DNA from 4 places in the Agrobacterium sp. fls2-241-TYG-188a genome. Region 2 is predicted to be linked to each of the others. Evidence: predicted binding sites of a transcription regulator. Region 2 holds the regulator's gene; each other region holds the start of a gene.
The links. Region 2 encodes LexA, which represses DNA repair genes until DNA is damaged. Its sites were predicted from a motif close to TGTTCNNNNTGTGTTCNG; they were not measured.

Region 1 (5,659 bases), on a different contig from region 2:
AGGCATCGTCATGCTGCGCCGGGAACTTGCTCTCTGGCGCATGGTGATAATCTGCAGAAACAACGATGGCTTTCGAACCAAGTGCAAGCGCTCTTGGCGTCGCATCATAGGTATTGATATCAGCCACGACCCAGCCACCGCCGTGGAAGTACAGCACGACAGGGAATGGCCCCTTGCCTTCGGGAACATAGACACGGGCTGGCAACGCGCCGCCGGCACTCGGAATGGCAATATCCTTTGTCGCAACACCCGCCTCTGGCATCGGCGATATCTTTTTGTCCCGCTGCACCGTGCGCGCGGCATCGGCGGCACTTGCCTGCGTGCGGGCCTGCGGCACGGTCAGGCCAGAAAAGGGTTTGGCATCCAGCCCCTTCAGCGCGTCCAGGACAGCCTGCATCTGGGCATCGGGCTTCGCCTGTTCAGTCGGCTGCGTCTGCTGAGCCGGTTGGGCTGGCGCCGGGGCGGGCTGCTGGGCCCATACGGATGCCGAAGAAGAAAGCAAGAGGACCGCAAGGCTCGCGGCGCCGATGGAAGTACGTGAGATAGGCATAAGATTTCCTTTGAAACTACGGTGTGACATTTTGTTATTGCTTGGGTGGTTCGATCTTCTGCTGATAAGTCCCGACGACCTCACCCTTTCCGATGACATGGCCAGACATGGCAGCCAAAAGCGCATCGCGGTCGGACGTCGGTGGCAGATCAATCATGGAATCGAGTGCGATGACCTGGATATGGTAGTGATGAGGCTTGTCACCCGCAGGTGGCTTTGGTCCGAAATAACCGTGTGTTCCAGATGTGTTGCGACCCTGCAAAACACCCTCCGGCTCCACGAGGCGAAGCTGTTCCTGCAAGCCTTCTGGAAGCATCGTCACTGTCGCGGGGATGTTCCACGCCAACCAATGGACAAAGGGCTTGAGCGGCGAAGCGTCAGGATCTTCCATGATGATGGCGTAAGACGCAGCCTTTGGCACAGCGCTCCAGCGAAGCGCAGGCGAAACGCCATCAGCATATTCACTGTATCTCGTGGGCATTGCTGCATTGTTCGAGAAAGCATCTGTGGAGACGGTGATCTTTCCCTCGGACTCCGTCTCGGGCCGCTTCAAAGCCAATGGCACATCTGCGCTTTTTTTCGCCTGTGCTTCCATAACATCGGCGGGGGCCGTGGGTGCGGTCTCTGCTTTTTTGGCTTCGCCCGTATAGGCAATCCGGTAAATGACGCCGTTGGCATCATCCGCCATCAACAACGAGCCGTCTTTAGCGACGGCAAGGCCGACCGGACGGGCGAAATGCGTCCTGCCGCCATCCGTCAGGAAGCCGGTCAGGAACGGCTCGATGGTTTTGGGCTGACCGTTTTCGAAGTGAACCCGGACAATTTCGTAACCTGATGCCGGGTTTCGGTTCCATGATCCCCGCATGGTAGCGAAAGCATCTCCCGCAAATTCCGCTGGAAAGGCCGTTCCCTTATAGAACTTCATCTGCATGGGCGCCGCGTGCGCCGTGTAACCGATCACCATCGGCTGGCTCTGATCGCGCCATTGCTCTTTTGTCACACCGCCAACTGGCGTGGACTGTGGATATATGTCACCCGCGCCATAGACATGCGGCCAGCCATATTGCTTGCCCTGCTCGATCTTGTTGAGTTCCTCGGCCTGAACCTCGTCGCCCATCAGGTCGATGCCATGATCCAGGCCCCAGAGTTCGCCAGTCTGCGGCTGCCAATCGTAACCAATCGTGTTGCGCAGGCCTGACGCGAAAATCGTTCTGCTCTTGCCATCCGGCGTCGCGCGAATGATCGTTGCGTTTTCAGGATTGCTTTCGTTGCAGGAATTGCAGGTAGAGCCGACGCTTATGTACAGCATTCCGTCAGGGCCGAATGAAAGAACACGGTTTGGATGCTGGCCGGAATCCGGCAGATCGCCGATGATCATCTCAAGTTCGCTAAGCGTTCCATCGGCATTGATGTCGGCAACGAAGACCTCTTTCACGGTGACAAGGTAGAGTTTGTCATCCTTGATTGCCAGCCCATGCGCCTGTGCGCGGGACACGACCTGGACAGGCGCGCCATCGGACTTGCCATCGTTATTCTCGTCCTTGAGGAGCAGCACATCGCCCTCTTCCCGACGGCTGACATAGATGAATCCCTTGTCGGAGACCTCGATAATGCGACTATTGCCAAGGCCCTGGGCGAATGGCTTCACGGAGAAGCCGTCGGGCACCTTCAACTCACCAATCCGCTCACTCGTCGCAGCGACCTTATTGGGCTTGAAAACGTTTGTAGTGATCTGGACTTCAGTTCCATCGCCCTGCTGGGCGTAAGACGCACTGCAGCCAAGAAGTGCTGCGAAAATTGACGCAGCGCCGGTAACACGACGTATCATTAGGTATTCCTCCAAAGACTTCACATGCCGAACATGCGAGACTCTTCAAAGTTCCTGTGATTTGTGCTGGCCAATGACAGACGTACGCTGCCTCCCGAACAGCTACAATGCCCATGGTGTGAAGAGCACTTGCGATGTGGTCTTCAAACGTCGCTGAAGGCTGACACGAAAGCTTCGACCCGTAAGACTGACGACTATCGCGTCATGCTAATGAAGGACTTTTCAATATCTCTGCCACCTGATAGTTCTTACTTTGTTCGCAAGGCAATTTTGAAGCGTCACTCTCGATTTAAGAGGATTCTTCCATGCCGAATTCAAAGTAGGCACACATCAAGGAAAACGGGATGGCGGTTGCCTATCTGGAAAAACTGAACGAGCAGCAGCGCAAGGCCGTCGAGCATGGCGTTGGGCTGGCTGAGGGCAACGCAGCGGGGCCATTGTTGATCATCGCTGGGGCGGGCTCCGGCAAGACGAATACACTGGCGCATCGTGTGGCGCACCTTATCGTCAATGGTGCCGACCCGCGCCGTATTCTGCTCATGACCTTTTCGCGCAGGGCCGCCTCGGAAATGGCCCGCCGCGTCGAGCGTATCTGCCGCAATGTTCTGGGTGCCAATGCTGCCGTCCTGACTGACGCGCTTGCGTGGTCGGGTACGTTTCATGGGATCGGTGCCAGACTGCTGCGGATGTATGCCGAGCAGATCGGTCTCAATCTCGACTTCACAATCCACGACCGGGAAGACAGCGCCGACCTGATGAACCTCGTGCGCCACGAGCTTGGATTTTCCAAAACCGAAAGCCGTTTCCCGACCAAGGGCACCTGTCTCTCGATCTACTCGCGCGCCGTTAACTCGGAGACACCGCTAAACGAGATTCTTCGCCAGCACTATCCATGGGTCGCCTCTTGGGAGGAACAGTTGAAGGAACTGTTCGGAGCTTATGTCGAGGCAAAGCAGGCGCAGAACGTGCTCGATTACGATGATCTGCTGCTCTACTGGGCGCAGATGGTGAGCGATCCCGAACTCGCCGACGATATCGGCAGTCGTTTCGACCATGTGATGGTGGATGAGTATCAGGACACGAACAAGCTGCAGGCGTCTGTCCTGATGGCGCTCAAGCCCGGCGGACGGGGATTGACCGTCGTAGGTGATGATGCACAATCAATCTATTCGTTTCGGGCAGCAACAGTTCGCAACATTCTCGACTTCCCGGCATCGTTCAGTCCGGCAGCGGACGTCATCACGCTCGATCGCAATTACCGTTCGACCCAGCCCATTCTGGCAGCAGCCAACGGCGTGATCGAGCTTGCGCGCGAGCGTTTCACCAAGAACCTGTGGACGGAACGGGAGTCGCTGGAGCGACCGAAACTCGTGACCGTCAAGGACGAAACCGAACAGGCGAATTTCATCGTTGAGCAGGTGCTGGCAAACCGCGAGGTCGGGATGACGCTGAAGCAGCAGGCGGTGCTGTTTCGCACTTCCAGCCACAGCGGCACGCTTGAAGTAGAACTCACCCGCCGCAACATTCCTTTCGTCAAATTCGGCGGCCTGAAGTTCCTCGACAGTGCCCATGTGAAGGACATGCTGGCAGTCCTGCGTTTCGCCCAGAACCCCCGTGACCGGGTGGCCGGTTTCCGTCTTCTGCAGATGCTGCCTGGCATTGGTCCCAAGAAAGCTGGCACCATTCTCGACACGATCGCATCCGACCCCGAACCGCTCTTGGCGCTTGCTGAAATTCCGCCGCCACTTAAGACGGGGGAGGACTGGACGTCCTTCGTTCAACTGTTGGGCGGCCTTCGAAAAACCCATGAAGGCTGGCCATCGGATATCGCGCAGGCCCGTCTTTGGTACGAACCGCATCTTGATCGCATCCATGAAGATGCCGACACGCGCAAGGCCGACCTTCTGCAACTCGAGCAAATCGCCAGCGGCTACCCTTCCCGAGAGCGTTTCCTGACTGAACTGACGCTTGATCCACCGGATGCGACCAGCGATCAGGCGGGTGTCCCGCTGCTCGACGAAGACTACCTCATCCTGTCGACCATCCATTCGGCCAAGGGGCAGGAATGGCGCTCCGTTTTCATGCTCAACGTCGTCGATGGCTGCATACCGTCGGACCTCGGCACCGGAACGACGCAGGAACTCGAAGAAGAGCGACGCCTGCTTTATGTCGGCATGACGCGTGCCAAGGACAGCCTGTCGCTGATTACGCCGCAGCGGTTTTTCACCCACGGTCAGAACTCGCAGGGCGATCGGCATGTTTACGCTGCCAGAAGCCGGTTCATCCCGGCGACCCTGTTGCAGTATTTCGAACCAATGGCCTGGCCGAAAGTCTCACCCGCAGCGTCTGAACGCAGTGCCCAGCAAATCCGCATTGATGTCGGCGCACGCATGCGCGGCATGTGGAAATAGGGGCGACCAATGCGTCGCTTCCAAACCACGCCCGACTGCCGCACGTCAACGCAGGCGCAACGACGACCCGGTGCTTCATACCGTCGAAATTCTGGCAGCGCATTATGGCTGGCAGGCGGTTAGGAAGAGACAGCAATGCCTGGTCGACTTATTGCTGCTCGATGACCGCGGAAGACAATTGGTCAATTCCCGTGAGACCAAGCAGGCCAATGTTGCGATGAAGCTCATCCATAAGGATAGCGGCAGCCTTTGCCACACCGGCTTGGCCACCAACCGTCGCCGCGTATAGAAACGGTCTGCCGACGAAAACAAACTTAGCACCGAGGGCCAGCGCTTTTACGACGTCGGTGCCTCTGCGAAATCCCCCATCGATCATGACAACTGTCCCAGGCCCCACCTTATCTACTATTGCCGGAAGTGCTTTCAGTGGCGCGATGGCACCGTCCAGTTGCCTGCCGCCATGGTTGGAGACGATGATACCGTCTGCTCCGCGGTGTACGGCAATGGCCGCATCTTCGGGATGAAGAATGCCTTTCACGATCAGATTTCCAGCCCACCTCTCCCTGATCCGGCTGAGATGGTCCCAGCTCAAATGATCCTTTTTACCAAAGTCGCGCATCACGTTGGACGCAAGGATAGGCGCACCGCGCGTGGCATAGGAGTTTTCAAAATGGGGAATGCCATGCTTGAGGATCGTGCGACCGAAGGTGCCGATGCTCCATGCCGGGTGGCTCAATCCCTGCCAGGCAAGACGAGCGCTTGGTCGTAGCGGTGTTGAGAAACCTGCTCGGATGTTGTTCTCGCGATTTGCCAGGACGGCGGTATCGACGGTCAGCACGAGTGTTTTATACCCCGCCGATGCGACGCGGT
Region 2 (5,659 bases):
TAGACACGGAGAGGCAGGCGGATGGAGACACCCAGGAGCTTGAAAACCAGCAAGCGTCTCGCGCTGGCTTGAGCGAAGCGGACAAAACGCAGGCGCTGGCTGAAATGAAGACAGCGCTTGCCGGCACGCAACGCTTTACATGCCGCAAGGACCTATGGTGCGCATTGAAATCCCAAAAAGGCGTTCGCATTGCGGTCCTATCCAACACATTGTTGACGGGAGCCGCCTGTGATCTCGCTGACATCGTGGTAACAAGCCGGGGAGTGCCGTTTCCAGCCTGCCGATCAGGTGCGCTGCTCATTACAGGCGATACGTTGCGGCGCACCGGCTCGATGGAAATCTGGTTTGGCGGGGAGGGAGCCCCCCGCTACAGCGCCAAAGCGGCGTTGGACGGCATCGAGCGACCATGGACCGCTCACCGCAGCTACCAGTGGCGCAGCAAAACCTATGACGCCACCTTGCCAGAGCATATCGCTGCATTGCTTTCAGCTGAGCGATGAAAGCTGTGAACGACACCTGCCGCTTACGAATTCCCTGACAGACGAAGATCAGCCAATATCTCTCCGACTGCTTTCGCCTCTTCCTCATGATCGCCGTCGCGCCATGTCTCCAGAAGCGCCGCCTCTTGCCACTCCTGCATTGCAGGCAGTGAGAGAAGACGGTCCTTGTACTCCGTGGACTCCGCAGAAAGCACTGTTCCGTACGTCTGAAAGCGGAAAGCGACCGGGCAGAAAAATGCATCCACGGCCGTGAACGTGCTACCCGCCAGGAATGGGCCACCAAAGGACTTCAGACCCTGCTGCCAGAGAGCGTCGATACGCGCGATGTCCTTTTGCAGCGATGCGCTCATGGAAGCTGGGCGAATGCGAAGGCCGACACTCATGGGATGCTCGTTGCGCAGCGCCTGGAAACCCGAGTGCATTTCCGCAGCAGCTGATCGAGACCAGGCGCGAGCGGCAGCATTGTCTGCCCACCCACCGCTATGTCGTTCAGCCAGATATTCTGCAATGGCGAGCGAATCCCATACGGTGAGATCACCGTCAACAAGGCAGGGAACTTTGGCAGTGGGCGAAAACGCTGAGAAGTCCTTCGCTGAATTGCCGAAAGGAAATAGGCTTTCTTTGAAACCGATGTCCAGCGTCCGCATCAACACCCATGGACGCAACGACCAGGAGGAGTAATTCTTGTTGGCTATATAAAGATCGTACATATCGCTGCCCTCCGTTACGAACTCCCGTGCTAGCTGAGACGAGCCATTTGATACAGACCGTTTCGAAGATAGGCCTCTTCAAAATATTTGATGTGTCATGCAGGAGGGAGCGCGACGCTGGACAGCATGATTGCCTGCCAGTCGACTGCTAGAATGGCTAAACCGGTAAGAGCAATGCCCAGCTTCAGGCTCGCAAGGTGACGAACTTCCAAGCGCAACCTGAAACTAGTGAGCCAGCTACATATAAGGACGCAAAAACCGGCGCTTCTGGTGTCCAAGACCTGTTGATATCGGACAGGAGTTCGATGTCCGCGTATCTTTTCTCTAGACAGGCACTGCAAAGGGCAGCGGCCAAGGCGACCGCTACCTCCACGCATAAGAAAAGTCACCGGTCAGTGATAGCGGCGAATAAGGCCGACGAGCTTGCCCTGAATTTTGACGCGGTCCGGTCCAAAAATCCGGGTCTCATAGGCAGGGTTCGCAGCCTCAAGCGCGATCGACGCGCCCTTGCGACGAAAGCGCTTCAATGTGGCTTCTTCATCATCCACCAATGCAACAATGATATCTCCCGGATTTGCCGTGCTGACATCGCGGATAATGACCGTGTCGCCATCAAAAATCCCGGCTTCGATCATCGAATCGCCTTTGACTTCAAGCGCGTAATGTTCGCCCGCACCAATCATGTCGATTGGCACAACGACGTCATGCGTGTTGTTCTGAATGGCCGAAATGGGAACACCCGCGGCGATGCGGCCCATGACAGGGACGCTGACCGAGTTCGAATCATTCGACGCGACCGGCAGGGGTGCTGGCTCAGCCGGTTTGGTTTTGCCAAGGCTACCTTCGATGACGCTCGGCGAGAAGCCACGTTGAGGCTTGCTGGCAGGCGTGTAGGACTCAGGCAGCTTGATGACTTCAAGCGCACGCGCCCGATTCGGTAGCCGACGAATAAAGCCTCGCTCTTCGAGCGCGGTGATCAGGCGGTGGATTCCTGATTTCGATGCCAGATCAAGTGCGTCCTTCATCTCATCGAAGGAAGGCGGCACGCCAGACTCTTTCATTCTCTCATGAATGAACAGTAGCAATTCCTGCTGTTTGCGCGTGAGCATGGAGTAACACCCTTAGAGATTCGAGGCGAAGATTCGCGAAACAAATACAGAACGAACACTATATGTTCCATATGTGTTCTGCAATCCCTTAAAAATCAGTGTGCTTGTGACAATTTACATCCATTATCTTGCCCGGCCATAAAACATGCGGCTTGCAACAGTGGAATGCCCATGCCGACGAAGCGGAAGGACCCCTCATGGCGCGTGAAATCGATCATATCGTAATGCCCGTTGCAGACCTCGGCCAAGCACGGGCGCGTCTCTTGGCGCTGGGCTTTACGGTTGCTGCAGATGCAAGGCACCCCTTCGGCACCAAAAATGCCTGTGTCTTTCTCAAAGAGGGGCAGTATCTCGAACCCCTGGCAATCGGAGACGCCGCGCAATATTCCAGGGCTTGCGCAGAAGGCAACGCCTTTGTTCGACGCGATGAAGTCTTTCGAAAGCGATACGGGCAGCAGGGGTTTTCCGCAGTCGCCGGAAAAACGCACGACGCAGATGCTGATCATCATAGCTTCGTTGAGGCTGGACTTTCCGGCGGCGACGCATTTTCGTTCAGTCGACCGGTAACATTGCCGGACGGAAGCCGATCTGAAGCGAGCTTTCGCCTGGCTTTTGCGGCGGAAAAGGATGACGGAAATCTGTTCCTTTTCACCTGTGAGCGTGTCAACGCTTTTTCCGCAAAACGGTCCTACCTCACAGCTCACAAAAATGGAGCGACTGGCCTGCGCGAAATAACCCTGCGCTCAGACCGACCGGACGCCTTTGCGCCATTGGTGGACGCAGCTTTTGGTGTGTCGGCAGCAGCCGACTCAACGGGAAACCTCAGCTTTCTTACGCCCGGCGCGGTCATCCGCATCGCGCATGCGCAGACGGTTGCAGAAGAGTTTGATGGGGCCGAGCAGGAGAGCATCACTGGCCTTTTCGGTGCCGCAGTCGTCTTTTCCGTCGCTGATCTCGCCGTGACAGAGTCGTTTCTTGCTGCTAATGGCGTGGAATACACGCGCAAAGGCTCTCGACTGCTGGTTCAGCGAGCGCCCGGTCAAGGCGCGATATTTGCCTTCGAGGAGTGAAGATGAGCGTCCAGAACAATCTTAATGTGGTCGTCGGTGAAGGTGCCGGTCAGGTTACGTTCAGCAACACGAAGCGATTCTCGCTCATTGCCGGGCCATGCCAGATGGAAAGCCGCGACCATGCCTTCATGATTGCGGAAACGATGGCGGAGCTGTGCGGACGGCTCGGCATCGGGTTGGTGTACAAATCATCTTTCGACAAGGCAAACCGCACATCACTTTCCGGCCAGCGCGGCATCGGCATCGACAAGGCGCTCGAAGTTTTTGCAGAACTCAAGGCACAGTTCGGTTTCCCGGTGCTGACGGATATTCACACCGAAGAGCAATGCGGCATCGTGTCACCGGTTGTCGACATCCTGCAAATCCCGGCATTTCTCAGCCGCCAGACGGATCTTCTCGTTGCGGCAGCAAAGACTGGCCGGGTCATCAACGTGAAGAAGGGTCAGTTCCTGGCGCCGTGGGACATGAAAAACGTTCTGGCGAAGCTCAATGACAGCGGCAATCCGAACGTCCTTCTGTGCGAACGCGGAGCATCCTTTGGCTACAACACGCTTGTGTCGGACATGCGTTCGCTTCCAATCATGGCATCGCTTGGCGCGCCGGTCGTCTTCGATGCGACTCATTCCGTGCAGCAGCCGGGCGGGCAGGGTGGCTCGAGCGGCGGCCAGCGGGAGTTTGTGGAAACCCTGGCGCGGGCGGCTATCGCTGTCGGCGTTGCCGGTCTTTTCGTTGAAACGCACGAAGATCCAGACAACGCACCGTCTGACGGGCCAAACATGGTGCACCTGAAAGACATGCCAAAGCTTTTGGAAAAGCTGCTGGCTTTCGATGACCTTGCCAAGGCAGCCTGACGGCTTTTGGCCTTAATCGATTTTTATGAAAAGTCGGCCTCTGGAGACGGGGGCCGTCATTGTAAATTCTTCTGCGTCGTCTAACAGCGGCAGAAGAATTCAAATTGAGTCGCTAACCAGTCGCTCTGTTTATCGCTCACCTGTCGGAAAAGCGCTTCACAGTCTTCGGGATGCGCTCTAAGACAGGCAGCGGAAAATCCTGTTCCAGTCCCAAGGGAGAGATCATGACAGCCATTACCGATATCATCGCACGCGAGATTCTCGACAGCCGCGGCAATCCTACCGTTGAAGTCGATGTCTATCTGGAAGACGGCTCTTTCGGTCGTGCGGCAGTTCCATCGGGCGCATCGACAGGCGCGCACGAAGCCGTAGAACTGCGTGATGGCGGAAAGCGCTATCTCGGTAAGGGCGTTGAAAAGGCCGTCGAAGCCGTCAATACGGAAATCTTCGACGCGCTGGGCGGTTTCGACGCAGAAAGCCAGATCCACATCGACCAGACGCTGATTGCGCTCGATGGCACACCGAACAAGTCTCGCCTCGGCGCCAACGCCATTCTCGGCGTTTCGCTGGCCGTTGCCAAAGCTGCTGCCGAAACAACCGGCCTGCCGCTTTATCGTTATGTCGGTGGCCCGAACGCCCACCTCCTGCCAGTGCCGATGATGAACATCATCAACGGGGGCGCACACGCTGATAACCCGATCGACTTCCAGGAATTCATGATCATGCCGGTTGGCGCGGAAAGCATCCGTGACGCCGTTCGCATCGGTGCTGAAATCTTCCACGTTCTCAAAAAGGAACTGGCAGCACAGGGCCACAACACCAATGTGGGTGACGAAGGTGGTTTCGCTCCTGGCCTCAAGAGCGCACCGGAAGCCCTCGACTTCATCATGAAGTCTGTCGAAAAAGCCGGTTACAAGCCAGGCGACGATGTAGCGCTTGCGCTGGACTGCGCATCCACCGAGTTCTTCAAGAACGGCAAGTACGAGATGGAAGGCGAGGGCCGCACGCTCGAACCGGAAGCCATGGCGGACTACCTCGCTGAACTCGCTGGCAAATATCCGATCATCTCCATCGAAGACGGCATGGCCGAAGACGACTGGGACGGCTGGAAGTACCTCACCGACAAGATCGGCTCCAAGGTTCAGCTCGTCGGCGACGACCTTTTCGTAACGAACTCCGCACGTCTGCGCGATGGCATCAAGATGGGCGTTGCAAACTCCATCCTCGTCAAGGTCAACCAGATCGGCTCGCTGACGGAAACGCTGGATGCCGTCGAAACTGCTCACAAGGCAGGCTACACGGCGGTCATGTCTCACCGCTCCGGCGAAACAGAAGATTCCACGATTGCAGATCTCTCGGTTGCGACAAACTGCGGACAGATCAAGACGGGTTCGCTTTCCCGCTCTGACCGCCTCGCCA
Region 3 (5,659 bases), on a different contig from region 2:
ATTCCAATCTGCACGTCGAGTTCGCCGCAGTCTCAGGCATAAGCGGGCGCGTAGATCGTCCGGATCGGGAAGCCCGCGTCCCTAGTCGTCGCCATTCTCGGGCATCAACCGATCAAGGGCGCGGCGCTCCTTCTTTGTCGGTCTGCCGCTACCCGGTTCCCGGACCGCCTGTTCCAGAAGCGTCAGGCGCTCACCGGGCGGGCGTGGAGGGGTTTCGTCGTCATAAAGAAGCTTTGCCTCCTCATAGGGCCCACGCCGCTCTCCGGACGCTCTGACGACCAGAATGCGATCCATGCGTTCGAAGCTGATATCCAGCCTGTCGCCGATCTTCACCATATGGCTTGGCTGGCGAACCGGCGCGCCATTCACCCGCACATTGCCGGACTGGATATAGCTCTGCGCAAGGGATCGGGATTTTGCCATGCGGGCAAAGAATAGCCATTTGTCGAGACGCTGGCGTCCTTGGTCCTGTGTTGGTTGCTTCTCGCCCATCATGCATTCCAGGAACATTGCGCCGTGGGGTCCCACAGGACATGCATCGGCGCAAATGAAAAGGCCTTCTGCTTTTCACGAAAACAGAAGGCCATGATCTTACTTCTTCAGCTGTTCCTTGAGAGCAGCCAGCTTTGCGAAAGGTGAATCCGGATCGAGTGGCTTCTCCTTGCGCGGTGGTTTTGCCTCGAAGCGCTGCTGACCCTGCGGCTTGCCACCGCGGTCATTGCGATCGGGGCGGTCCTTGCGCTCGCCACGGTCATGGCGCTCATTGCGGTTATTGTTGCCGCCATTGCGGTCCGGACGGGCGCCTTCGCGCTTGCGGTCACCGTCACGCTTGCGGTCGCCATCGCGGTTGGCGTTATTGCCACGCGGCTGGCCCTGACGCTCCTCGCCACCGTCTGCACGGCGTTCGCCGTGGTTGCGGTTGGCAGGGCGGCGGTTGTCGCTGCGCTGGTTGTCATTGCGGCCACCGGGACGCCACAGAAGAACAGGCTTTGGCTCGGCAGCTTCGGCAGCAACGGCATCGGTCGCAGCCGCATCGTCCGCCTTGGCCTCAACCGGCGTTTCGGCGGGTGCTGCGGCCTCTTCGGAAGCTGGTTGCGCGTCGGCATCGTCCTGAGACGTTTCCTCAGCAGCGGCCTCTTGTGTGCCAGCAGCCTCAGCCACGGTCTCGCCAGCATCGGCACTTGCCTTGGCAGCATCAGCGGATTGACCGCCGAGGAAAGCAGCAGCCTCTTCTGCGCTGACCTGATCCGCACGATAGCCGAGACCCTTGAGGATTTCTTCCATGTCATCGAGCGTGGCGCCGAGGATGGAGAGCATGGCTGTCGTCGTGGTGAAGCGGCGGCCGTCATAGGCGCCTTCCGGACGCGGCTGTGTGCCCGGCTTCCACTGCAACAGCGGACGAATGAGATCGGCAAGGCGTTCGAGAATATCGATACGAACCGCGCGCTTGCCGAGGAAACGGAAGCCTGCAAGCTTGTAGAACATGCGCTCGAAACTTGGATCGGTTACAACGGACGTGCGTCCAGCCGCCAATACCGGAATAAGATCGCCATAGCCGGGCTTTCCGAGACCGTCATTCTTCAAGGCCCAGAGCAGCGTGACAAGCTCAGCCGGAGCTGGCTTCAACAAAGCGGGCAGGAATACGTGATAGGCACCAAAGCGGATGCCATAGCGGCGCATCGAGGCGCGCGCATCCTGATCCAGCGTCTTGACCTCTTCGGTCACGTCGCGACGGAAGAGTACGCCCAGGTTTTCCACGAGCTGAAACGCCAGACCTTTCGCCAGACCCTGAAGATCTTCCGCACGGGAAATATCGTCCAGCGGCTTCAGCACGGTCGCGATCTGATGATTGACGAATCGCTCGATGCGGGCGACGGCGTGGTCGCGCGCATTTCCGCTCAGCTGCTCGTCGGCCAGCATGATGACACGCGGCTTCATGATGTTGTCACCGGCTGCAAGGCGAGCGACAGGCTCACCCAACCAGCGGACGAGACCATCCGAGCTCAGCGCGAGGTCGCCATTCCCGCTGGCATGAAGCCGCGCGGCGCGCGCCTCATATTCCAGCGCAAGCGCCTTCTGCGCTGCGCCTTGCACAGCCTTGGCATCTGGCCCTTCAGCTCCGGCCACCGGTGTAAACCGGAAACCCGCCAATTGGCCGACATGATGTCCTTCAACGAAGACATCACCATTCACACTGATTTCAGCTTCAAGCATCGCATTCTCTCTTAGGCGCCTCATGAGCACAGATGTCCTGCGATCAACAAAGCGTTTCGTCAACCTTTCATGTAGAGCATCGGACAATCGATCTTCGATTTCCCGCGTCTTTTCTTGCCAGTGTGTCGGATCGGCAAGCCATCCTGGGCGGTTTGATACATACGTCCATGTTCTGATCTGCGCAATCCTTGCAGACAACGTATCGATTTCGCCATCTGTACGGTCTGCTCTGCGCACCTGTTCCGCCATGAAATCCTCGTTCACGGCGCCGCGTTTGACCAGATCGAAATAGAGCGTTGAAATCAGGTCGGCGTGTTGTGCAGGAGCGATGCGGCGATAATCCGGCAGCGCGCAGGCTTCCCACAGTTTCTCCACACGCTCGGCGTTGGTGGTAACGTCGATGATCTCAGGATAGCGCGAAAGATATTCCAGCGCCTGCTGGTCGATGGCGGGCAGTGCCCGGGATAGTCCCTGCACGGTTGGCGCCGCATCCAGACTGCCGCGCAAATTGGCAATGGAAGAAAAATCGAAATTCTTCGTGCGCCATTGGAGAACCTTGACTGCATCGAACTGGTGCGACTCGACACGTTCGACAAGTTCATCGTCCAGGGGATCGACACGACCCGTGACGCCAAACGTACCATCACGCAGATGGCGACCGGCGCGACCGGCAATCTGGCCCATTTCGCCGGGATTGAGATTGCGGAACTGATAGCCGTCGAATTTGCGGTCCTGCGCAAAGGCGACATGGTCGACATCGAGGTTGAGGCCCATGCCGATCGCATCGGTCGCGACCAGATATTCAACGTCTCCGTTTTGGTAAAGGCCGACCTGCGCATTGCGGGTGCGGGGAGAAAGCGCGCCCAGCACCACAGCGGCACCGCCGCGCTGGCGGCGCACCAGCTCGGCAATCGCATAGACCTCATCAGCGGAAAAGGCGACGATGGCGGTGCGTTGCGGCAGGCGGGTGATCTTTTTTTGTCCGGCATAAAAGAGCTGCGAAAGCCGTGGCCGCTCGACCACCACAATGCCCGGCAAAAGCTTTTCAAGGATGGGTCGCATCGTGCCTGCGCCCAAAAGCAGTGTTTCCTCACGTCCGCGCAGGTGCAGAATTCGGTCTGTGAAGATGTGGCCGCGCTCAAGATCGCCGGCCAGCTGCACCTCATCGATAGCGACGAAGGCGGCCGTCGTTTCACGCGGCATCGCCTCCACAGTACAGACGGAATACTTTGCCTTTGGCGGTGAAATCTTTTCTTCGCCGGTCACCAGCGCGACATTCGGTGCGCCGACCTTTTCCACCAACCGGGTGTAAACCTCACGCGCAAGCAGCCGCAACGGCAATCCGATGACGCCACTTCCGTGCGCGACCATCCGCTCGATGGCGTAATGCGTCTTGCCGGTATTGGTAGGGCCAAGAACGGCCGTAACACCGCGGCCGCTCAAGATCATGGGGCGAAAATTCAACGTACTATCCGTGAAATCGACTAACTGATTGTTTCACAACACATTCGGAATAGATTCCGCCGCATCGCCCCACACACATGGCAATCGCGCAGCTCAAAGGCAAGGAAAGAAACCACAAAAGCTGCAAAAGCCGTTCGTTTTACATGAATAGTGAAACGGACCGGGTGCGGAACAGTCAGCGAACGAATCGGAGACGAATCGCTTAATCCAGCAATTCGTCTTTTGTTCTCTCCCGTCTAGCTCACCATTACTGGTTCAGAGAGGCTGTCCGGCAAGAAGCCGTGGGCCGTTCGGATCGGCGGTGCCCGCAGCCTGGCCGATGAAATAGGATTTGAGAGCTGGAATTCTGTCGACCACCCCCAACCCGAAATCACGGGCGATGCGGATCGGTGCGATATCGTTGGAAAACAGGCGGTTGAGCACATCGGTTGTGACCCCCATTCGCACGGTGTCGAACCGGCGCCAAGACTGATAGCGCTCAAGCACATTGAGAAATCCGATGTCGAGGCCGAGGCGATCCGCCTCGACGATTGTTTCCGCAAGGGCGGCCACGTCCTTGAAGCCGAGATTGAGGCCCTGCCCCGAAATCGGGTGAATTCCATGGGCGGCATCACCCGCAAGCGCCAGACGCGGCGCCACGAAGGCGCGAGCCAGCGTCAGCCCCAGCGGAAAGGCGCGCCTTGGCCCAACCGGGCGCACGGGACCAAGCTTGTGACCGAACCTTCGCTCCAGTTCCTCCTCGAAGACAAGATCGTCGGAGGCCACGAGACGGTCGGCATCCGCCGTGCGCTCCGTCCAGACAAGAGAAGACCGATTTCCTGGCAGCGGCAGGATGGCAAAGGGGCCGGAGGGGAGGAAATGCTCTTCCGCACAGCCGTGGTGGGGTCGATCATGCTCCACTGTCGTGACGATGCCGGACTGGTCGTAATTCCAGTGAACGGTCTTGATGCCCGCCATGCTGCGCAGAGCTGAGCGAACACCGTCGCACGCCACCAGAAGCCGGGTCTCAAGGGTCGAGCCGTCCGAAAGTGTTACCTGGTTGCTGCGGTTGCCCGCGTCGAAGCCCGAAACACTCAGACCATGCCGGATCGTCACGCCAAGCCGCTCGCACACTCCGCGCAAAGCACCGACCATCGCCACATTCGGGATCATGTGAGCAAAAGGCTGACCTTCCGCGACCTCTCCGTCGAAGGTCAGGAAGACGGGACGCACGGGATCGGAGGTCCTGGAATCGGTAACGATCATCTTGTTGATGGGCTGCGCCTGCGGCAGGAGTTCATCCCATATACCGAAGACGTCGAGCATCCGCGTCGCCGCGGCAATAATGGCGGAAGCACGCATGTCGTTTTTCCAGACGCCCTCCGGTGCCGCCTCGATGACTTCGACGCCCAGATGCGGTGCCGCCTGTTTGATTGCCACCGCAACGCCCAGACCGACATATCCGCCGCCCGCCACAACCACGTCAAGCATAACGCCTTCTCCTGCATTCTTGTGCATCTCATGCACGCACTATAGACCATAGGCACAGGTCTTCCTACTGCCGGAGCATGTCGAAAATGTCGCGCCCTATCGAAAACACCGAGCCACTCCAGAAGCTGATTTCAACGCTTGACCTCGAAAAACTCGAGGAAAACCTTTATCGGGGAACGAGCCCCCAGGTTGGATGGCAGCGCGTTTTTGGAGGCCAGGTTATCGCCCAGGCGCTCATGGCCGCTCAAAGGACGGTGCCTGACAACCGCTTCGTCCACTCGCTTCACGCCTATTTCATGCGCCCGGGCGACCCTGCAGTACCTATCATCTATCAGGTCGATCGCATCAGGGATGGATCAAGCTTTGCGACGCGCCGCATCGTGGCGATCCAGCATGGCCATGCAATATTCTCCATGTCGGCATCCTTCCAGATCGACGAAGGCGGCTTCGACCATCAGGCTCGCATTCCCCAGGTGCCGCAACCCGAGGAACTCCTCAGTGAAGATCAGAT
Region 4 (5,659 bases), 460 kb from region 2:
TGCCGACCACATATTTTCCATCAGGGCTTATGCTCCTGGGTTGAAAATTCTGTGCGCCCTGCGGAGGGGTCAGGGTGACGCTGGAATCGTTGGCATTGGAAACGACTTGATAGGTATACGTTATGCCGTCGCTGCTAGGAATTCCCACCAGGTAGAAGGCGCCATTGGCGCTCATCCCGTAAATATTCGATTGCGCATGGGGGATAGCTGAAGCAGCACTACCGTAACCTGCGACCACCGCTGCCAGCGATACGGCAGCCAAATATCCATTAAATTTCTTTTTCAGCATATACTCACCAAGCAATCTTCGATCCGAACCAATACTCGGATTTACGAATGATCAGGTAGCATTGGCCATTTTTGATTTCAATATTCTAGATTTAACCAAGTAAAGTTACGAATAGAGCGCGATAGTATATTTATCCAATTTTAACGAGTTTATATATGCGTTGGTTTTTAAGTGAAGCATCATACAGGATAAAAAAATACCGAGATAATCGCCAATGAACTTACATGAGTAATGTTCGATTTTCTATCCAAGAGTATTTTTTGAATATCATGAGAGTATTTGTAATGTTTTTGCCGTCGACTCCAAGAAAAAATTTGGACAGTCGGTGTTGAAAATTTACATCACTTTCCATCGGCGAAAAGCTTTGTGAAATGGGACGTCGTTACCAAGAAAGCATTTCGCTGCTAACAAACTTCAGCAACTTGAGCTTGAAATATTCATAGCTCGATGATGCCTCCGGACTAGGTGATCGACCGAAGCACGACGCGTCCTGCTGGACCACTCGCTTCCATCTTAAAACAATAAATCAAACTCGCCATTGCTCGCTGCATGGCTCGCACGACATCTCACATTCGCTGCTGTCACGGTCACGCAATGGTGTTTACACGGCCCGCCTTCAGGGAGGCGACCGCGCATTCGGTTGCTCACGGAAGCCGCGCGGTCACTATGCCTTCGTCGGGTCTAGTAGCCACCTCTATGTAGCTCTCGACGTAGGCGAAGACTGCTCTAATCATCCTCAGCTTGCCTGAACCGGCTGCCCGACCCCGCAATACGTGAGACAAGATCCGGCAGGCTTTCGATTTCAGTCCAGCGTCCCTTGCTACCCTTTGGTAATTCAGCCGACGCGGACGGCAGGAACGCGCTGGAAAAGCCGAGCTTTTCAGCCTCCTTCAACCGTTGCCCCGTTTGCGAAACGGGGCGCACTGCGCCAGACAGGCTGACCTCACCGAAATAGACGCAATCGGCGGGCAGGGCGAGGCCGGCCAGCGAGGAAACCAGTGCAGAAGCTATCGCCATATCCGCTGCAGGCTCAGAGATGCGGTAGCCGCCGGCGATGTTGAGGTAGACGTCGTGGCTGCCAAGCTTCACCCCGCAATGGGCTTCCAGCACCGCGAGGATCATGGCAAGGCGTGACGAATCCCAGCCGACGACGGCGCGGCGCGGGGTGCCGAGTGAGGTGGGTGCGACGAGCGCCTGAACTTCCACCAGCACCGGGCGGGTACCCTCCATACCGGCAAACACCGCCGCCCCCGGCGATTTTTCATTACGCTCGCCCAGAAAGAGTTCGGAGGGGTTGGAAACCTCCCGCAGGCCCTTGTCGGACATTTCGAACACGCCGATTTCATCGGTCGGACCGAAACGGTTCTTCACCGTGCGCAGGATCCGGTAATGATGACCACGGTCGCCTTCGAAATACAGGACCGCATCGACCATGTGCTCGACGACGCGCGGCCCGGCGATCTGCCCATCCTTGGTGACGTGACCGACCAGCACCATGGTCGCGCCCGTCTGCTTGGCAAAGCGGATCATGGCCTGCACGCCGGTTCGCACCTGTGTGACCGTGCCCGGCGCGGAATCGGCCGTGTCGCTCCACAAGGTCTGGATGGAGTCGATGATGATGAGGTCCGGGCGCTTGCCTTCCGAAATCGTGGCGAGAATATCCTCGACATTGGTTTCCGCCGCCAGGAGCACGTCGGTATCGGCGGCACCCAGACGCTGCGCGCGAAGGCGCACCTGTGCGACCGCTTCTTCGCCCGAAACATAGACGATGCGGTGTCCGCGACGGGATAGTGCCGCTGCCGCCTGCATCAACAATGTGGACTTGCCGATACCCGGATCGCCACCGATCAGGACCGCCGACCCGCGCACGAATCCGCCGCCCGTGGCGCGGTCAAGCTCGCCCATGCCGGTTGGAATTCGCGGGGCTTCTTCGATTTCGCCCGAAAGCGACGTCAGTGTAACCGGGCGTCCCTTTTTGGGCGTCTTGCCCGGGCCGGACCCGATGCCACCCATCGGATCTTCTTCAACGATGGTATTCCACTCGCCGCAGCCCTCGCACTTGCCTGCCCAACGAGTATGGACCGTGCCGCAGTTCTGGCAGATAAATTGTGTTCTGGCTTTGGCCATGAATTCCGGTGCTTCTCTTGCAAATGGATGGCGGCCGTCTGCTCATGATCTCTCAACGGTAGAGAGCGAACAGATCAGCGACGACCCGCATGAATCATTTTGATCACTTTTTGTTCTCTCGTAGCACAGGTCTGTCGCTCTTTCCAAGGGCCGAAACCGCCAGAGACTTTGAGCGCCTCAGTCCTCTTCGATCAGATACTGGCGCTCGTATCGCAATCCAAGACCGGTCAGCATTTCATAACCGATCGTTCCGGCTGCGCGTGCCACATCGTCCACGGGCATATTGGGGCCGAAGAGTTCGATGTAGTCGCCAGCACGGATTGCGTTTGCGGGGAGGTCGGTGACATCGAAAATCGTCAGATCCATTGTTACCCGACCCGCAATCGGCACCTTGTGACCATTCACGAAGCCATGAGCGCCGCTATTGCCCATTTCTCGGAGAGGGATGCCGGAGCCGGAGAGGGAGCGGTGGTAGCCATCCGCATAGCCAGCGGAGGCAATCGCGAGTCGGCTGTCTCGTGTGAGGCGCAGCGTGCCGCCATAGCTGACGGTCTGGCCCTGCTTTGCTTCACGGATTTGAAGGATCCGTGCTTCGGCTTTCGCCACTGCCCGCATCGGATTTGCTACGCCGTTGACCGCCTCACCACCGTAAAGCGCTATGCCGGGGCGGGTAAGGTCAAAGTGGTAATCCGGTCCGAGGAAAATTCCGGCAGAAGCGGAGAGGCTTGATTCGACGCCTTCGAAAGCCGCGACAACCTGTTGGAATGATTCAAGCTGCATCCTGTTCATGGGCGAGGATGGCGTGTCTGCGCAGGCGAGGTGCGAGAGCACGAGGACAGGGTCGAAGCTTGCCGGTCGTGTCACGTCGTCAGCCAGAAACAATGCATCATCCAGCGACAGCCCCAGACGATTGAAGCCCGTATCCACATGCAGCGCGAAGGGGTGATCGCCACGCTCGGCCATCAAACCCATCCAGAATGAGAGCTGTTCTTCCGATGCAACGACCGGCACAAGATCGTTTGCGAAAACCAGACGTTCCTGCCCGGGCCATATGCCGGACAGGACAAAAATCCGGGCTTCCGGTGCGTGGGGGCGAAGCGTTGCGCCCTCTGCCACGGTTGCAACGAAAAAGTCCCGTGCACCGGCGTGATAGAGCGTTGCGCCGCAGTCTTCGATACCCATGCCATAGGCATCGGCTTTTACCACTGCACTGGCGCGGGCCTTGCCGGAGCGACTGGCCATGTCGCGCCAGTTGTCGGCAAGTGCGCCAAGGTCGACGGTCAGGCGCAGCGGCGCAGCATCGAAGGCATCGGTTTCAATCTCGGAAAAGCTGTCGTCAAAATCGTCTGTCATGGTCCTGTACCGCTGGCTCTGATGGCGCTGGTCTATCACCTTTGTAGCAGCGGGTCATGACGCGAGAGACAAAACTTTGTCACGGCAGCATTGTCCCCCGGGGAGGCGAACTCAGGGGACGAAGCCTGAATCAATATCTCAGGCTTTGGGGTCAAGTGCCTGTAAAGACAACGCCCTGCGTGGCTGGCAGCAGGGCGTTGGTCGAAAAATCAATGCTCTTCATATTGCGTGAAGGATGGATCGGCCAGGTCCGCAAAGCGGGTGAATTCCGACTGGAAGGCGAGTTTGACGGTGCCGGTCGGTCCGTGACGCTGCTTGGCGATGATGACGTCTGCGGTGCCCTTGACCTTGTCGAAATGGGCTTCCCATTCGGCATATTTGGGGTCCGAGATATCGCGAGGTTCCATGTTCTTGACGTAGTATTCCTCGCGGAAAACGAAGAGCACCACGTCGGCGTCCTGCTCGATGGAGCCCGATTCGCGAAGGTCGGAGAGCTGGGGTCGCTTGTCTTCGCGGCTTTCCACCTGACGGGATAGCTGGGAGAGCGCGATGATGGGAACATTGAGTTCCTTGCCCAGCGCCTTGAGACCCGTGGTAATCTGGGTGATTTCCTGCACGCGGTTTTCGCCTGACTTGCCGGAGCCGGTCATCAGCTGAATATAGTCCACCACAAGGCAATCGAGGCCGCGCTGGCGCTTGAGGCGGCGGGCGCGGGCGGAGAGCTGAGCGATGGAAATACCACCGGTCTGGTCGATATAGAGCGGCACCTTCTGCATCATCTGGCTGCAGGCGACGAGCTTCTCGAAGTCCGCTTCGGTGATTTCACCACGGCGGATTTTCGAGGACGAGACTTCCGTCTGCTCGGAGATGATACGTGTCGCCAGCTGTTCGGACGACATTTCGAGCGAGTAGAAGCCGACGACGCCGCCATTCTTGGCCTTGAACGAACCGTCCGGCTGGACTTCCTGCTCATAGGATGCAGCGATGTTGTAGGCGATGTTCGTGGCAAGCGAGGTCTTGCCCATACCCGGGCGTCCGGCAAGCACGATCAAGTCGGAACGCTGCAGACCGCCCATGCGGGCGTCGAGAGAATGGATGCCGGTGGAGATGCCCGACAGGTTGCCGTCGCGCTCGAATGCGGCGCCCGCCATGTCGATGGCGAGCGAAACCGCGTCGTTGAAGGACTGGAAACCGCCGTCATAACGACCGGTTTCGGCCAGTTCGAACAGGCGGCGTTCGGTGTCCTCGATCTGCGTCTGCGGTGGCATGTCCAGCGGCGCGTCATAGGCGATGTTGACGACGTCCTCACCAATCTGAATCAGCGCGCGGCGAAGCGCCAGATCATAGATCGCGCGGCCATAGTCTTCGGCGTTGATGATCGAAACAGCGTCCGAGGCGAGACGCGCCAGATATTGCGCCACGGTCATGTCGCCGATCTTGCCGTCGGCCGGCAGGAAGGTTTTGATTGTCACCGGGTTGGCGGTTTTGCCCATGCGAATGATATCGCCCGCGACTTCGAATATCTTCCGGTGAAGCGGCTCATACAGATGCACGGGCTTCAGAAAGTCGGAAACGCGGTAATAGGCGTCGTTGTTGACGAGGATGGCGCCAAGCAGCGCCTGTTCCGCCTCGATATTGTTCGGTGCCTCACGGTAAAGCGGTTCAGCAGCCGGGGCGGGGGTGATTTTTCTCACAGCGTCGTTCATGGTTTTCTGTGATCTCCCTTAAGGCTGGTCGGAGCCTTCGTTTCATGCAAGCCTGCCGGTTTGAGGCCAGCGGCGGCGGCAGTCAAGGACATTGCGGCAACAGTGGCAAAGAGGCGTGCGGGAACTTTGGCAGGCGTCCTCACAAATTGTGTTGTTAACAGTAATCCACAGGCAAAGCCGTGAA

Region 1: QRN85_RS05735 (ATP-dependent helicase) is a predicted target of LexA. The motif match lies at 2,622-2,639, and genes of this name have one in related genera.
Region 3: QRN85_RS19675 (helicase-related protein) is a predicted target of LexA. The motif match lies at 3,891-3,908, and genes of this name have one in related genera.
Region 4: radA (DNA repair protein RadA) is a predicted target of LexA. The motif match lies at 2,517-2,534, and genes of this name have one in related genera.

What each region holds. Positions count from the first base shown of each region.
Region 1 covers NZ_JARVRD010000001.1:1,333,871-1,339,529, forward strand. Annotated here, with positions in the region: gene QRN85_RS05725 (alpha/beta hydrolase) at 1-550, opposite strand, end outside; gene QRN85_RS05730 (YbhB/YbcL family Raf kinase inhibitor-like protein) at 585-2,378, opposite strand; gene QRN85_RS05735 (ATP-dependent helicase) at 2,723-4,789, shown strand; gene QRN85_RS05740 (alpha-hydroxy acid oxidase) at 4,938-5,659, opposite strand, start outside.
Region 2 covers NZ_JARVRD010000002.1:1,181,702-1,187,360, forward strand. Annotated here, with positions in the region: gene QRN85_RS12450 (ComEC/Rec2 family competence protein) at 1-500, shown strand, start outside; gene QRN85_RS12455 (glutathione S-transferase family protein) at 524-1,210, opposite strand; gene lexA (transcriptional repressor LexA) at 1,603-2,319, opposite strand; gene QRN85_RS12465 (VOC family protein) at 2,517-3,389, shown strand; gene kdsA (3-deoxy-8-phosphooctulonate synthase) at 3,392-4,240, shown strand; gene eno (phosphopyruvate hydratase) at 4,465-5,659, shown strand, end outside.
Region 3 covers NZ_JARVRD010000007.1:163,822-169,480, reverse strand. Annotated here, with positions in the region: gene QRN85_RS19680 (RNA-binding S4 domain-containing protein) at 82-495, opposite strand; gene QRN85_RS19675 (helicase-related protein) at 592-3,663, opposite strand; gene QRN85_RS19670 (ubiquinone biosynthesis hydroxylase) at 3,934-5,175, opposite strand; gene tesB (acyl-CoA thioesterase II) at 5,235-5,659, shown strand, end outside.
Region 4 covers NZ_JARVRD010000002.1:722,693-728,351, forward strand. Annotated here, with positions in the region: gene QRN85_RS10295 (autotransporter domain-containing protein) at 1-289, opposite strand, end outside; gene radA (DNA repair protein RadA) at 1,016-2,416, opposite strand; gene alr (alanine racemase) at 2,594-3,769, opposite strand; gene QRN85_RS10310 (replicative DNA helicase) at 3,979-5,475, opposite strand.